One region of the Tardiphaga sp. 215_C5_N2_1 genome, then DNA from elsewhere that is predicted to be linked to it. Evidence: predicted binding sites of a transcription regulator. Region 1 holds the regulator's gene; the other holds the start of a gene.
What was found. Region 1 encodes PhoB, which activates phosphate uptake and scavenging genes when phosphate is short. Its sites were predicted from a motif close to TGTCATNNANCTGTCAT; they were not measured.

Region 1 (7,500 bases):
CCCCGAGCATCTGCCGCGCCTGACCGAGCGTTTCTACCGGGTCGATGTCGGCGACAGCCGCGCACAGGGCGGTACGGGCCTCGGCCTCTCGCTGGTGAAGCACATCCTGAACCGGCATCGCGGCCGGCTGCTGATCGAAAGCGTGCCGAAGAACGGCGCGACTTTTACCGCCGCCTTTCCGCAGGTGAAGACGCCGCCGGCGCCTCCCGCCTCCGCGGCGTCCTGACGCCTTAACTCCCTTCGTTCTCCTGCGCCCATAGCGACCGCCCTCGGGCGGTCTCGTATGCCTGCGCCTCGCTCAGACAGTCAAAAAAGCGCTGGCGCGTGGTGCGACATGGCGTCCGATCCCCCTCAATATCGTACCCGCCGCTGTCATACGCGCGCATGCGCGCGAGGCCGGATTCCGCCTGCTGAAACATATTGTTAACCCCTGTGACGGCGGATTTTGACGGCTTGGCATGACCCTTATGGCAGGGCATTTTCGATGTCATTTGCACGGTAAAATTATCCGCGGAGGCAGAAAAACAAAGCATTTACAGATGCTTGGTGCCGTCATCCAAGTGTCACGGAACTATCATAAAAGCACAATCGACCACCCCTAAACGGGCGGCGTGAGCACAACTGGCGCATCCGGCGCGGTCGCTCACGAGATTGGAGACATCCCATGAAATTCCTCAAAGCGATCGTCGCTGCCGGCCTTGTTGCCGCCTCGACCTCGGCATTTGCCGCCGACATCACGGGTGCCGGCGCAACCTTCCCGTTCCCGGTCTATTCGAAGTGGGCCGACGCCTACAAGAAAGAGACTGGCAATGGTTTGAACTACCAGTCGATTGGTTCGGGCGCCGGCATCAAGCAGATCCAGGCCAAGACCGTGACCTTCGGCGCCACCGACGCGCCGCTCAAGGCTGAGCAGCTCGAGAAGGACGGCCTGGTTCAGTGGCCGATGGTGATGGGCGCGATCGTTCCCGTCGTGAATCTCGAAGGCATCGCCTCGGGCGAGCTGGTTCTCTCCGGCGAAGTGCTCGGCGACATCTATCTCGGCAAGGTCACCAAATGGGACGATGCTGCCATCGCCAAGCTGAACCCGAAGCTGAAGCTGCCGTCGGCTGCCATCACCGTCGTTCGTCGTTCGGACGGTTCGGGCACCACCTTCAACTTCACCGACTATCTGTCCAAGGCCTCGGCTGACTGGAAGACCAAGGTCGGCACCGGTACCGCCGTCGAGTGGCCGGTTGGCGTTGGCGCCAAGGGCAACGAAGGCGTCGCTGGCAACGTCGGCCAGACCAAGAATGCCATCGGTTATGTTGAATATGCTTACGCCAAGCAGAACAAGCTGACCTATACCGGCATGGTCAACAAGGCTGGCAAGACCGTGCAGCCGACCGTCGCGGCTTTCCAGGCTGCTGCGTCGAACGCCGATTGGGCCAAGGCTCCTGGCTACTACGTCATCCTGACCGACCAGCCGGGCGAAACCTCGTGGCCGATCACTGCCGCGACCTTCATCCTGATGCACAAGACCCCGACCGACAAGGCGGCCTCGGCTGAAGCGATCAAGTTCTTCAAGTGGTCGTTCGAGAAGGGCGCCAAGATGGCTGAAGAGCTCGATTACATTCCGATGCCGGAACCCGTCGTCAAACTGATCGAAAAGACCTGGTCGGCTGACATCAAGAGCTGATCCGGTGTGTGGGCGGAGGAGAGGGGCATCTCTCCTCCGTTTGCTGCAGGGCTGAATTTCTCTCTTCTTCTCTTCTGACTTAGCCCCCTGACAAGCCCCTCCAGGGCAACGCGTTTTGGGGTATTGTAACAATTACAGGGGACTGGCGTGGCAGACATGGCCGTACAGAGCTCTTCGATGGACGCTGCCGGACCTTATGATCGTGCGAAGGCTTTGAATGCCTTCAAGACCGGGGACCAGGCGTTTTATTGGATCACCCGCATCTCGGCGCTGTCCGTTTTGTTTATTCTCGGCGGCATCATTCTGTCGCTCATTGTTGGTGCGTGGCCGGCGCTCCGCGAATTCGGCTTCTCGTTCCTCACGACGCAGCGCTGGGCACCGTCGGCTGATCCGCCGGTGCTGGGAGCGCTCGGCCCGATCTACGGCACGCTGATCACCTCGGTGATCGCGATGGCGATCGCCATCCCGGTCGGCATCGGCATCGCGATCTTCCTCACCGAACTGTGCCCGAACTGGCTGCGCCGCCCGATCGGCATGGCGGTTGAGCTTCTCGCCGGTATTCCTTCGATCATCTACGGCATGTGGGGCTTCTTCGTGCTCGGCCCGTTCCTGGCCAACCACGTGCAGCCATTCATGATCAACGCCTTCGAAGGCGTCCCGGTCCTCGGCGTGATCTTCGCCGGCCCGCCGTCCTATCTCTCGCTGTTCAACGCGTCGCTGATCCTCGCCATCATGGTGCTGCCCTTCATCACCTCGATCTCGGTCGATGTGTTCAAGACGGTGCCGCCGGTGCTCAAGGAAGCTGCCTACGGCGTCGGCTGCACCACCTGGGAAGTCGTCCGCAACGTCGTCATCCCCTATACCCGCGTTGGTGTGATCGGCGGCGTCATGCTGGCGCTCGGCCGTGCGCTCGGTGAAACGATGGCGGTGACCTTCATCATCGGCAACTCGTTCCGTATCACAGGCTCGATCTTTGGCCCGGGCACCACGATCTCGGCAGCGATCGCCAGCGAGTTCGCGGAGAGCGACGGTCTGCATCAATCGGGTCTGATCCTGCTCGGTCTCCTGCTGTTCGTGCTGACATTCTTCGTGCTCTCGGCAGCGCGTCTGATGCTGCTGCGTCTGGAAAAGAAGGCGGGCAACTAATATGAACCCGATTTATGCTTCACGCCGCCGCAACGACATGGTCATCCGCGGGCTCTGCATGGGTGCCGCTCTCTTTGGCGTCACCTGGCTCGCGCTGATCCTGTTCACGCTGTTCTACAATGGTATCGCCGGCATCAGCCTGCAGATCTTTACCCAGAACACGCCGCCGCCCGGCTCCATGGAAGGCGGCCTGCTCAATGCCATCGTCGGTTCGATCATCATGACCGTCATCGGCGTCGGCATCGGCGCGCCGCTCGGCCTGTTTGCCGGCACATATCTCGCAGAATACGGCAAGCACGACAAACTCACCTCGGTGATCCGCTTCATCAACGACGTGTTGCTGTCGGCCCCGTCCATCATCATCGGCCTGTTCGTTTATGGTGCGGTGGTGGTTCCGATGGGCGGCTTCTCGGCTCTCGCCGGTTCGCTTGCGCTCGCCGTGATCGTGATCCCCGTCGTGGTTCGCACCACTGAAGATATGCTTGGTCTCGTGCCGAACCCGCTGCGTGAAGCGGCCTCGGCGCTCGGCCTGCCGCGCTCCCTGGTCATCAAGCGGATTGCTTATCGTGCAGCCCGCGCCGGTCTCATCACCGGCGTGCTGCTGGCGACCGCGCGTGTCGCCGGTGAAACGGCGCCGCTGCTGTTCACCGCGCTGAGCAACCAGTTCTTCAGCCTCGATCTCACCAAGACGATGGCCAACCTGCCGGTGACCATCAACAACTTCGTGCAGAGCCCCTACGAGTACTGGAAGCAGCTCGCCTGGAGCGGTGCCCTGATCATCACCTTGACCGTACTTGCCCTTAACATTGGCGCGCGCATTCTCGGCGCCGAGAGGACAGCAAAATGAGTGAGCTTTCTGTGTCGTCTGGCGTTCCTTCCGTCTCGATGCCGCCACCGTCGGCCCTGCAGGGCGAGACCCGTCCCAAGGTCACCGTGCGCGACCTGAACTTCTACTATGGCGAACACCACGCCCTGAAGAAGATCAACCTGACGCTGATGGCGAACCGCGTAACCGCATTCATCGGCCCGTCGGGCTGCGGCAAGTCTACGCTGCTGCGCATCTTCAACCGCATGTATGATCTGTATCCCGGCCAGCGCGCCGAAGGTCAGCTCATGCTGGACAACCAGAACATTCTGGATCCGAAGTTGGATCTCAACCTGCTGCGTGCCCGCGTCGGCATGGTGTTCCAGAAGCCGACCCCGTTCCCGATGACGATTTACGAAAACATCGCCTTCGGTATCCGCCTCTACGAAAAGATCTCAAAGTCGGAGATGGACGTGCGCGTCGAGAGGGCGCTGCGCGGCGGTGCACTCTGGAATGAGGTCAAGGACAAGCTCAACGCGTCGGGCCTCAGCCTGTCGGGCGGTCAGCAGCAGCGTCTGTGCATCGCGCGCACCATCGCGGTGCGGCCGGAGGTGATCCTGTTCGACGAGCCGTGCTCGGCGCTGGATCCGATCTCGACCGCGAAGATCGAGGAGCTGATCGATGAGTTGAAGGATCAGTACACGATCGCGATCGTGACCCATAACATGCAGCAGGCTGCCCGCGTCTCCGACAGCACGGCCTTCATGTATCTCGGCGAGTTGATCGAGTTCGATCAGACCAACAAGATCTTCACGTCGCCGACCGACCGCCGCACCCAGGATTACATCACCGGCCGCTTCGGCTGACGCGACATATTCGCGGGAGGAATTTGAGATGGCTTTTGAACACACCACCAAGGCTTTCGATGACGATCTGCAGGAGCTGACCCGTCTCGTCGCCGAGATGGGTGGCCTTGCGGAACGGCAGATCGTCGAATCCGTCGATGCGCTGATCCGCCGGGACGTCGCGCTCGGTGCGCGCGTCGTCGCCACTGACTCCGAGATCGACCAGTTGCAGCGCACGATCGAAGAGCGCGCCGTGCTGACCATCGCCAAGCGCCAGCCGATGGCTGTCGATTTGCGCGAGATCGTCGGCGCGCTGCGCGTCGCCACCGATCTGGAACGCATCGGCGATCTTTCCAAGAATATCGGCAAGCGCGTCAATGCACTCGACAGCGACTTCCATCCGCTGAAGCTGATCCGCGGCCTCGAGCACATGACCGACCTCGTGACCACCCAGGTCAAGGCTGTGCTCGACGCCTATGCCGCACACGATCTGCCCGCTGCGATGACGGTGTGGAAGGGCGACGAGGAAATCGACGCGATCTGCACCTCGCTGTTCCGCGAACTCCTGACCTATATGATGGAAGACCCGCGTAATATTTCGTTCTGTATCCACCTGATGTTCTGCGCCAAGAACATCGAGCGGATCGGTGACCATGCCACCAATATTGCGGAAACCGTGTTCTACATGATCGAGGGCCAGCAGATCCTCGACAAGCGCCCGAAGGGCGACATGACCACATTCGCGAATACGCCGACGGTCTGAAGCATGATCAGGAAAAGTGGAAGCCAGTCTTCCGCAAGGATCATGATTTAAAGACTTGTCGGACGTCACTGAGGGTATTGATCAAGATGGCTGTGAATGCACGCATTCTGGTTGTGGAAGATGAAGAGGCGCTAACGACGCTGCTTCGCTACAACCTCGACGCCGAAGGCTATGATGTTGAAACCGTCGCTCGCGGCGACGATGCCGACACCCGCTTGAAGGAGCGGGTGCCGGATCTCGTGGTGCTCGACTGGATGCTGCCGGGCCTGTCCGGCATCGAACTGTGCCGCCGCTTGCGCGCACGGCCCGAAACCAAGGCATTGCCGATCATCATGCTGACGGCGCGCGGCGAAGAGAGCGAGCGCGTTCGCGGTCTCGCCACCGGTGCCGACGACTACATCGTCAAGCCGTTCTCCGTGCCGGAGCTCCTGGCCCGCGTGAAGGGTCTGCTCCGTCGTGCAGCTCCCGAGCGTCTCGCCACCGTCCTGGCGTTTGGCGACATCGAACTCGACCGCGACAAGCGCCGCGTCGTGCGCTCAAGCCGTCCGATCGATCTCGGTCCGACCGAATATCGCCTGCTGGAGTTCTTCCTGGAACATCCGGGCCGCGTGTTCAGCCGCGAGCAGTTGCTCGACAGCGTCTGGGGCCGCGACATCTATATCGACGAGCGCACGGTCGACGTGCATATCGGCCGCCTGCGCAAGCTGCTCAATCCCGCCGGCGAGCCCGATCCGATCCGCACCGTGCGCGGTGCCGGCTACGCGCTGGACGACCGGTTCGACAAGGCGGCGGAGTAGGTGTCTTCCTTCTCCCCGCCTGCGGGGAGAAGGTGGCCCGGCATAGCGCAGCGACGCCGGGTCGGATGAGGGGGACTCTCCATCGGCTTCGGAGTCTGTGGAGCGCGCCCCTCACCCGACGCCCTCATGCTTCGCATGCGGACGTCGACCTCTCCGCCTGCGGGGAGAGGTTAGAAGCCCCAAACAAAAAAATGCCCGGCTCATCACCGGGCATTTTCTTTGGCTTGGATATCTTCCAGCTCAGCGCGTCGGCTTCGGCACCGCGCGGCGGCGGTCGCTTGCCGGCTGATAGGCGATGCGCGAGTGATGCGCGCAATAGGGGGCGCCGGCCAGGGCCTTGCCGCCGCAGAAATAGAAGTCCGCGCTCGACGGATCGCCGATCGGCCAATGGCAGGTGGCTTCGTTGAGTTCGACCAGCGACAGGCGCTGGCTGATCGGCACGATGTTGTCATAGGCGATCGGGTCGGGCTCGGCCTCGATCTCGTAATTATGGGCCAGCGCGGTATTGCCGCGTGCCATCGGGCGGGCAACGCGTACCATCTGCTGCGCCGGGCGCGCCTTGCGCTGCCGCGGAGCTGCCGAGGAGGGGCTCTTGGCACGGCCGGACAGGCCAAGGCGGTGAACCTTGCCGATCACGGCGTTGCGGGTCACGTTACCGAGTTCCGCAGCGATCTGGCTGGCGGAAAGGCCGCCTTCCCAGAGTTTCTTCAACTGTTCGACGCGATCGTCGGTCCATGTCATTACCGTCATCGCCGTTTTCCCTTCGTGAGCGCCGGCCTGACCGGGCAGCGCTGCGAGTTGAGACTTCAAAAATCCCTGCGGTCAGAATCCTTTAGCGCTCACCGGGCGCGAATTTCGCGTCCGGCTGTTACGCCGCACTGGATGTGTCAAAAGGATCTACCGCCGCACGAGATGTCGTATCCGACGAGGCAAAAGCTACAATATGCCGTGACTCGCGCGCAAGAGTCGGGCATGCCGCGTCCACATGCTTCTGCAAGTAAAGCTGCAAAATCGGCTTTTTCTGCGACTCCGTGTGACTCGAAAGCCGCAGTGCGCGGTTGACAGTCTTCACAGCACACATAGAATAATGCCCACGTGCCGCCCGAGAAGGGCGGCACGTTTCGTTTCTAGGGTCCGTTGTTCGATTTCGCACAGTTGTCATCGACGCGGCCGCAGTCTTTTCGATCGGATCGGTTATGACCAGCAACGCAACGTCTTCGCCCCTCTCTCAGGCTCACTTGCTGCCTGTTTTCGCGCGTGCGGATGTCGCTTTCGAGCGCGGTGAAGGCGCGTGGCTGATTGGAACCGATGGCGAGCGCTATCTCGATTTCACCAGCGGCGTTGCCGTGAACGCACTTGGCCATGCGCACCCACATATGGTTGCCGCATTGCAGGAGCAGGCCACCAAGCTCTGGCATATGTCGAACCTGTTCAAGAGCCCGGACGGCGAGCGCCTCGCCGCGCGGCTG
Region 2 (7,500 bases), 190 kb from region 1:
AGGCGCACGCGCAAAATGCCGATCCAGATTCCGGTAACGCCGACGATCAGGCAGATGCCGGAGATCCACAACACGACGAGCCGCCACAGCGGGCCGTCCTTGCGCAACACGGTCGGATAGATCCAGTGCGGGATCGAGCCGAGCCAGTTCCAGACGCGTTCGGTGCGGTTGGTATCGAGTGCGATCTCGCCGGAGCGTGAGGAGACATAGAGTTTGGTGCCGGCGTCGTCGCCGAGTGTGATCAGATACAATGGCCGCAGCGGATCATAGCGTGCGGTGACACTCCATTGATCGCGATCGACGGTCTCTTCGAGCTGAGGCAACTTGCTTGCGGGATGATGCTGCGCAACCGCAAGCGCCTGTTGTTCGGAGACGTCAGTGATCGCGCGGCCATCGATGGCGGAGATGGTCTGTCGTTTGCCGTCCCAGCCAGTCAACCGATACACCGGCTCGTCGGCAACCATGTTCAATCGCAATTCGCGCGGATAGCGCGCGGCACCGGCAGCCCTCATCGCCTCGTCGGGAGAGAGCGCCACTTTCTCCCAGACGATATCGGGCAATGCCGCCAGCCGCTCTTTATCGGAGAGGCCGGGAAACGCGACATACATCATCACCACGCCGGAGATGAACCACATCGCGAAGAAGAGGCAGGTGACGATACCGACCCAGCGGTGGCCGATATACAGCCACCGCCGGAGAGTGCGTGTCAGCTTGCGCGACAAGCTCAGAACTTCACATTGACGGCGAGCTGAGCCGTGCGCGGCATACCGAGCATCCACTGATTGTCGCTGTAGCTCGACGTCGCATAGATCTTGTCGAACAGGTTGTAGACGCGCAGTGACACCGTGGTGTTGACGTCCGGCTTCCACTGCAGGCCCGCATTGACCAGTGTGTAGCTCGGCATCTCCAGCGTGTTTGCATTGTCTGCATACGTTTTGCCGACGATCTGGAAGCCGGCATTGGCCGACCAGTTCGCCGCAAAGGCCCAGGTTGCCCAGACGTTGGTGACGTTCTGCGGCACGTTGAACGGCACGTTGCCGGCGTAGTTCACAGCGATGCCGCCCACGTTCTGGATGAAATCGTCATATTTCGCGCGCACGAACGCGGTGTTGGCGTCGACGCGCCAGCCATAATCGAGCGCGACGCCGATCGAGGCCTCGATGCCACGCGAAGACTGCTGGCCCACCTGCACGACCCGTGTCAGTGTCGGGTCAGTTCGGTCCGGCGTCAGCAGGTTGTTCTTGACGATCTGATAGCCCGCCAGCGTCCACTCGCCACGGCCGCCCCAGAACGACTGCTTGACGCCGATCTCCACCTGTTTGCCGGTGGCCAGATCGAATTTGGCGTTGGCGTTGCTCGCCGTGATTAGGCCGCCCACAGGATCGGCTGCGACCGAATACTGGCCGTAAAAGGCCAGATCCTTGATCGGTGTGTAGACCACACCGGCGCGCCAACTGGTCGAAGAATAGTCCCGGCTGTAGCTGTTGGCGGCATTGCGAACGTCGGTCCGCTCGACGGTCGGTTGGTCCTGGCGAACGCCGGCGATCAAGGACAGTTGCTCGGTGACCGACAACCGGTTCTCGGCGAACACCGCGTACTGGTTGGTCACGCTGGAGAAGTCCGACGTGAGCGGATCGGGACTGAAGTACAGGCCAGGATTGAAATTGATGGCGTCGACCGACGACGATCCACCATAGGGCGAGTTGGTCGAGCGCTTGAAATCTATGCGGTTGACGTCGAAACCGGCGACGAATTCGTTGGCCATCCCGAGCACATGGCCCTTGAACGTGGCGTCGAAGCGGTCGCCGATCTGTTGCTGGTCGTGGAAGATTTCCAGATAGGTGCTGCGGTCGATCAGGCCGGTGGCCGGATTGAACGCATAATTTTCGAGCTCTTTCCAGTGCCGCTTGCTGTACAGGTAGTACAACGTGTTGCGGATCGAGATGCCGTCGGCCACTTGCCACTCGGTCTTCACCTGATTCCAGCTATCCTGCCAGCGGATGGTGCTGTCGCCTACATTGTAGTTCTTGAAGCGCAGCGCCGGATCGAACTGGCCGTTGATCAACGGCGTGCCGAAATAGCGCATCGGCTGGCGATCGCCGTAGTCGGTCGAGATCGTCCAGACCACGTCTTCGGTCTGCTTGACCTGCACGGCAGCATGCAGCGCTATGTTCGAGCTGTTGCCGCGGTCGACCCAGCCGTCCGACATGTTGCCGGTGGCGGTGATGCGATAGGCGACGTCCTTGTTGATCGGGCCGCCGCTGTCCACGGCGATGCGGCGTTCCATGTTGCTGTCGAGCGATATCTCGGCCTGATTGCGCGGAATCCATGATGGCATCTTCGAGATGATGTTGATCGCGCCGCCGACCGCGCCTTCGCCGAACATCACGGAGGCCGGACCGCGCAGCACCTCGATACGCTCGGTGGACCAGGTGTCGAACGGAAAGTTCACGGTGCCCGCGCCGACATAGAGCCGCGTGCCATCGAGCAGTATCTTCACCGAATCCGTGCCGGAGAAGCCGCGGGTGCTGTAGGCGACGCCGCCATTGCCGGGATCTCCGATGGCGGTGATGCCGGTGGCGTTCTGCGTCACCGCGTCGAGCACGTTCTGCTGGCCGCGCTCGGCCATGGTTTCTGCCGAGATCACCTCTACGCTGGCCGGCGTCTGCAGGCGCGTCAGGCCGAGGCGGCTGCCGGTGGATGTGGTGCCCGTGAGGTTGAGCGTCGGCGCTGCGAAGACGGGGCCTGTCGGAGTGGCAACCGGCGCGCCGGTATTGGCGGCGACATTGCGCTGCTGCCGCGAGCGCGCAGCGCGCGATGCATTGCCGTTCGTGGCGCGGCGTGCGCGCTGAGGCGTCGCTGACGGCTGAACGACAACAGGATCGAGCGTCTGGCTCGACTGTGAGGTTTGCGACCAGCTTTCGCTCGGACACAACAAGCAGGAGAGAGCAACAGAATAAAGAAAGGGAGTATGTCGCTTCAATGCGACGGGAGAAACGGAGGTCATGAACAGGACTCGCGGTTACGTGGCACGTCACCGCAAACCAAGTCGCCCCGCCGCTTTCAAACAGGCAGTGTGACTTCCACCAGGACACCCCGCCCAATGTGCTCGCGTGTGACCACGACTGGCGGCAGGTCTCCTGGCTCGCGGGTCACTGCCTGTCGCCGCCTTCCCAGGTGAACACCCAGTGGCTCTTGGCGCAGGCTCGCCGCTTACAGTTGCGGGGGCAGCCGCGGAATCGGGGGATCCCCCTCACCGCATTCCCTTTTGATCCCCGAAGGGAACCGTCGCATTCACGTTAAGGTGAAATTTCCAAATGTGTCAATCAAGCTGCCAGTCATTCGCAGCTTGCTTTGGCGGGTGTTGATATTGCGCATCACCTGTCATCGCAGCGTCAAGCGATCTGCCTAGAGCCACTGGTGCCAGAGCCAGGATCAGGAGTTCGCCATGGCGTTACGTATTTCCCGCCGTCGTTTTCTCACGCACTCAGCTGCAGCAGGCGCAAGCTTCCTGGCCATGCCCTCTCTCAGTCGCGCCGCGGATCGCCCGGCCGTGTCGCATGGCGTGCAGTCCGGCGATGTCGGGACGAGCAGCGGCATGATCTGGTCGCGCGCCGATCGCCCGGCGCAGATGATGGTGGAAGTCGCCACCACCGAATCCTTCAGCAATGCGCGGTTGTTGCCCGTCGTCACGGCGCTGCCCGAAACCGATTTCACGGCCAAGCTGCTGCTCGACAATCTGCCGGCCGGGCAGGACATCTTCTACCGCGTCAAATTCCGCGATCTCTCGCATACCGACATCGTTGGCGAGCCGGTCATCGGCCGCTTCCGCACCGCGCCGGCGGATCGCCGCGATGTGTCTTTCGTCTGGGGCGGCGATGTCGCAGGCCAAGGCTGGGGCATCAACGCCGAGGATGGCGGCATGGTCACCTATGCGACCATGCGCAAGCATAATCCGGATTTCCTGATCCATTCCGGCGATACGATCTATGCCGACGGCCCGATCCTGCCTGAAGCAAAATTGTCGGATGGCACGATCTGGAAGAACACCATCACGGTGCCGGAGAAGGCGAAGGTCGCCGAGACGCTCGATGAATTCCGCGCCGCGCACAAATACAATCTGCTCGACGACAATGTCCGCGCCTTCAATGCGCAGGTGCCGATCTTCGGCCAGTGGGACGATCACGAGGTCACCAACAACTGGTCGCTCTCGAAACAGTTACCGGCATCCTACAAGGAGCGCGACATCACGCTGCTGGCTGCGCGCGGCGCCCGTGCCTTTCACGAGATGTATCCGATCTCGGTCAGTCCGGCCGAACCGGGCCGCGTCTATCGCACGCTCAATTACGGCCCGCATCTCGACGTCTTCATGCTGGACGAGCGCAGCTATCGCGGGCCCAACGGCCCGAACCTGCAGGAGAGCTATGGTCCCGATGCGTATTTCATCGGCCCGGAGCAGATGGCCTGGCTGAAGCGCGCATTGATGGCCTCGAAGGCGACCTGGAAGGTCATCGCCTCGGATATGCCGATCGGCCTCGTCGTCTATGACAACGCTGCCGACAAAACCGGGTCTGAGGCCATCGCACAGGGCGACGGGCCAGTGCGGGGCCGCGAGCTGGAAATCGCCGACATCCTGCGCTTCATCAAATCGGCCGGTATCCGCAACACAGTCTGGCTGACCGCCGACGTGCATTACACGGCGGCGCATTACTACAATCCGGAAAAGGCGCAGTTTCAGGATTTCGAGCCGTTCTGGGAGTTCGTTTCGGGCCCGTTTTACGCCGGAACTTTCGGGCCGGCGGCGCTCGACAATACCTTCGGTCCCGAGGTCCGTTTCGTGAAGGCGCCGGGGCCCGATAAGCAGAATTTGCCCCCGTCGGCCGGCATGCAGTTCTTCGGTCACGTCAAAATCGACGGCCAAAGCGGCCAAATGACCGTTACCTTGCGGGATCGGGCCGATATGGCCCTTTGGGCCACGGTTCTGGACCCGAAATTGGGCTAACCATTTGGCAGATTCGCATTGTTTTTCGGCGATTTCCCCCTATATTGCGCCGCAACGCGTCCGAGTACCCGGCCCCTTCTGGCCGGGTTTGCTTTTGGAGGGATTGCCCCAGCGCGTTTTCAGACGAGGCAGTTATCGAACGCGCTCGAGCGCAAGGCATAAGCCTTTTGTTGTCGAGCATGTCTTGTTGAACCCGCTCAAGGGCACCCAGACCGTAACCAGAAGAAGACCTATGAACCTTCGCAACATTGCTATCATCGCCCACGTTGACCACGGCAAAACCACTCTCGTGGACAAGCTGCTGCAGCAGTCGGGCACGTATCGCGACAATCAGCGCGTCCAGGAACGCGCGATGGATTCGAACGACATCGAAAAAGAGCGCGGCATCACCATTCTCGCCAAGTGCACCTCGGTGCTGTGGGATGAAGTCCAGATCAACATCGTCGACACCCCGGGCCACGCTGACTTCGGCGGCGAAGTCGAACGCATCCTGTCGATGGTCGATGGCGTGATTGTGCTCGTCGACGCCGCTGAAGGCCCGATGCCGCAGACCAAGTTCGTGGTCGGCAAGGCGCTGAAGCTCGGCCTCAAGCCGATCGTCGCGATCAACAAGGTCGACCGTCAGGACGCCCGCATCACCGAAGTCGTCAACGAAGTGTTCGACCTGTTCGCAGCGCTCGACGCCACCGACGACCAGCTCGATTTCCCGATTCTGTACGGATCGGGCCGCAACGGCTGGATGGCCGACAGCCCGGACGCGTCGCATGATGTCGGCATGAAGCCGCTGTTCGATCTCGTCATCAAGCATGTCGCGCCGCCGGTGGTTGAAGAAGGTGCGTTCCGCATGCTCGGAACCATCTTGGAAGCCAACCCCTATCTCGGTCGCATCATCACCGGTCGCATCTCGGCCGGTTCGGTGAAGCCGAACCAGGCCGTCAAGGTGCTGTCGCGTGACGGTAAGGTCGTCGAAACCGGCCGTATCACCAAGATCCTGGCCTTCCGCGGCCTCGAGCGCCAGCCGGTGGAACTCGCCGAAGCCGGCGACATCGTTGCCATCGCCGGCCTGCCCAAGGGCACGGTCGCCGATACCTTCTGCGATCCGTCGGTTGAAATTCCAATCCAGGCGCAGCCGATCGATCCGCCGACCGTGTCGATGTCCTTCATCGTCAACAACTCGCCGCTCGCCGGCACCGAGGGCGACAAGGTCACCAGCCGCCTGATCCGCGACCGCCTGCTGCGCGAAGCCGAAGGCAATGTCGCGCTCAAGGTTGTCGAATCCGCCGATCGCGACGCGATGGAAGTGTCGGGCCGCGGCGAATTGCAGCTCGCGATCCTGATCGAGAACATGCGCCGCGAAGGCTTCGAACTGTCGGTGTCGCGTCCGCGCGTGGTTCTCACCAAGGACGAGAACGGCAACACGCTGGAGCCGGTCGAGGAAGTCGTCATCGACGTCGATGAGGAATTCTCCGGCGTGGTCGTTCAGAAGATGAGCGAACGCAAGGCCGAGATGATCGAGATGCGTCCGTCGGGCGGCAACCGCCTGCGTCTGGTGTTCTACGCGCCGACCCGCGGCCTGATCGGCTATCAGGGCGAACTCATGACCGATACCAAGGGTACCGCGATCATGAACCGCCTGTTCCACGACTACCTGCCCTATAAGGGCGAGATCGCCGGCCGCCGTAATGGCGTGCTGATCTCCAACGACCAGGGTGAAGCGGTGGCCTATGCCATGTTCAAGCTGGAAGATCGCGGCCCGATGATGATCGAGCCGGGCTGGAAGGTCTACAAGGGCATGATCATCGGCGAGCACACCCGTGAGAACGATCTCGAACTCAACGTTCTCAAGGGCAAGCAGCTCTCCAACATCCGCACTACCTCGAAGGATGAAGCGGTGCGTTTGACGCCGCCGATCCGCATGACCCTCGAAAAGGCGCTGGCCTATATCGAGAGCGACGAGCTGGTCGAGATCACCCCGAAGTCAATCCGCCTGCGCAAGAAGCATCTCGATGCCAACGACCGCAAGCGCGCCGAAAAGACCAAGGAAGTGATCGCGTAAGCGAGAGCATTCTTTGACTGGTTACGAAATGCCCGGCGAAAGCCGGGCATTTTTGTTTGGTGCGATGCCTTCACTCCGCCCCTCGTGGTGAGGAGGCGCGCAGCGCCGTCTCGAACCATGAGTTGGTGTCGCGCCGACGCTTGTGGCCATCCTTCGAGACGCCGCTGCGCGGCTCCTCAGGATGAGGGCGGAGTCAATTTGCCGGCGCTCCCACCTGCTTCAACGGATCCGCCTTCGCAAACGCCTCCATCGCCTCGCAGGTAGCGACGATGCGATTGATGGTTGGAATACCTGCAATCTCGATCTTCAGCACCTTCATGGTTGCGGTGATGCTGAGCAGACAGATGTCGGCGATGGTCACCTCGTCGCCATGACAGAAGCGGCCGGTGGCGGGCTCGCTGGCGAGGCGCTTCTCCACGGCGACGAGGCCCGTGGTGAACCA

Region 2: AB7828_RS22315 (alkaline phosphatase D family protein) is a predicted target of PhoB. The motif match lies at 3,383-3,399, and genes of this name have one in related genera.

What each region holds. Positions count from the first base shown of each region.
Region 1 is NZ_CP197240.1:4,863,548-4,871,047, forward strand. Features, by position in the region: gene AB7828_RS23120 (ATP-binding protein) at 1-226, shown strand, start outside; gene pstS (phosphate ABC transporter substrate-binding protein PstS) at 665-1,675, shown strand; gene pstC (phosphate ABC transporter permease subunit PstC) at 1,823-2,821, shown strand; gene pstA (phosphate ABC transporter permease PstA) at 2,823-3,668, shown strand; gene pstB (phosphate ABC transporter ATP-binding protein PstB) at 3,665-4,492, shown strand; gene phoU (phosphate signaling complex protein PhoU) at 4,521-5,234, shown strand; gene phoB (phosphate regulon transcriptional regulator PhoB) at 5,327-6,031, shown strand; gene AB7828_RS23155 (GcrA family cell cycle regulator) at 6,272-6,781, opposite strand; gene AB7828_RS23160 (aspartate aminotransferase family protein) at 7,228-7,500, shown strand, end outside.
Region 2 is NZ_CP197240.1:4,676,737-4,684,236, forward strand. Features, by position in the region: gene AB7828_RS22305 (PepSY domain-containing protein) at 1-722, opposite strand, end outside; gene AB7828_RS22310 (TonB-dependent receptor) at 725-3,007, opposite strand; cobalamin riboswitch at 3,114-3,305, opposite strand; gene AB7828_RS22315 (alkaline phosphatase D family protein) at 3,449-5,002, shown strand; gene typA (translational GTPase TypA) at 5,235-7,058, shown strand; gene maiA (maleylacetoacetate isomerase) at 7,252-7,500, opposite strand, start outside.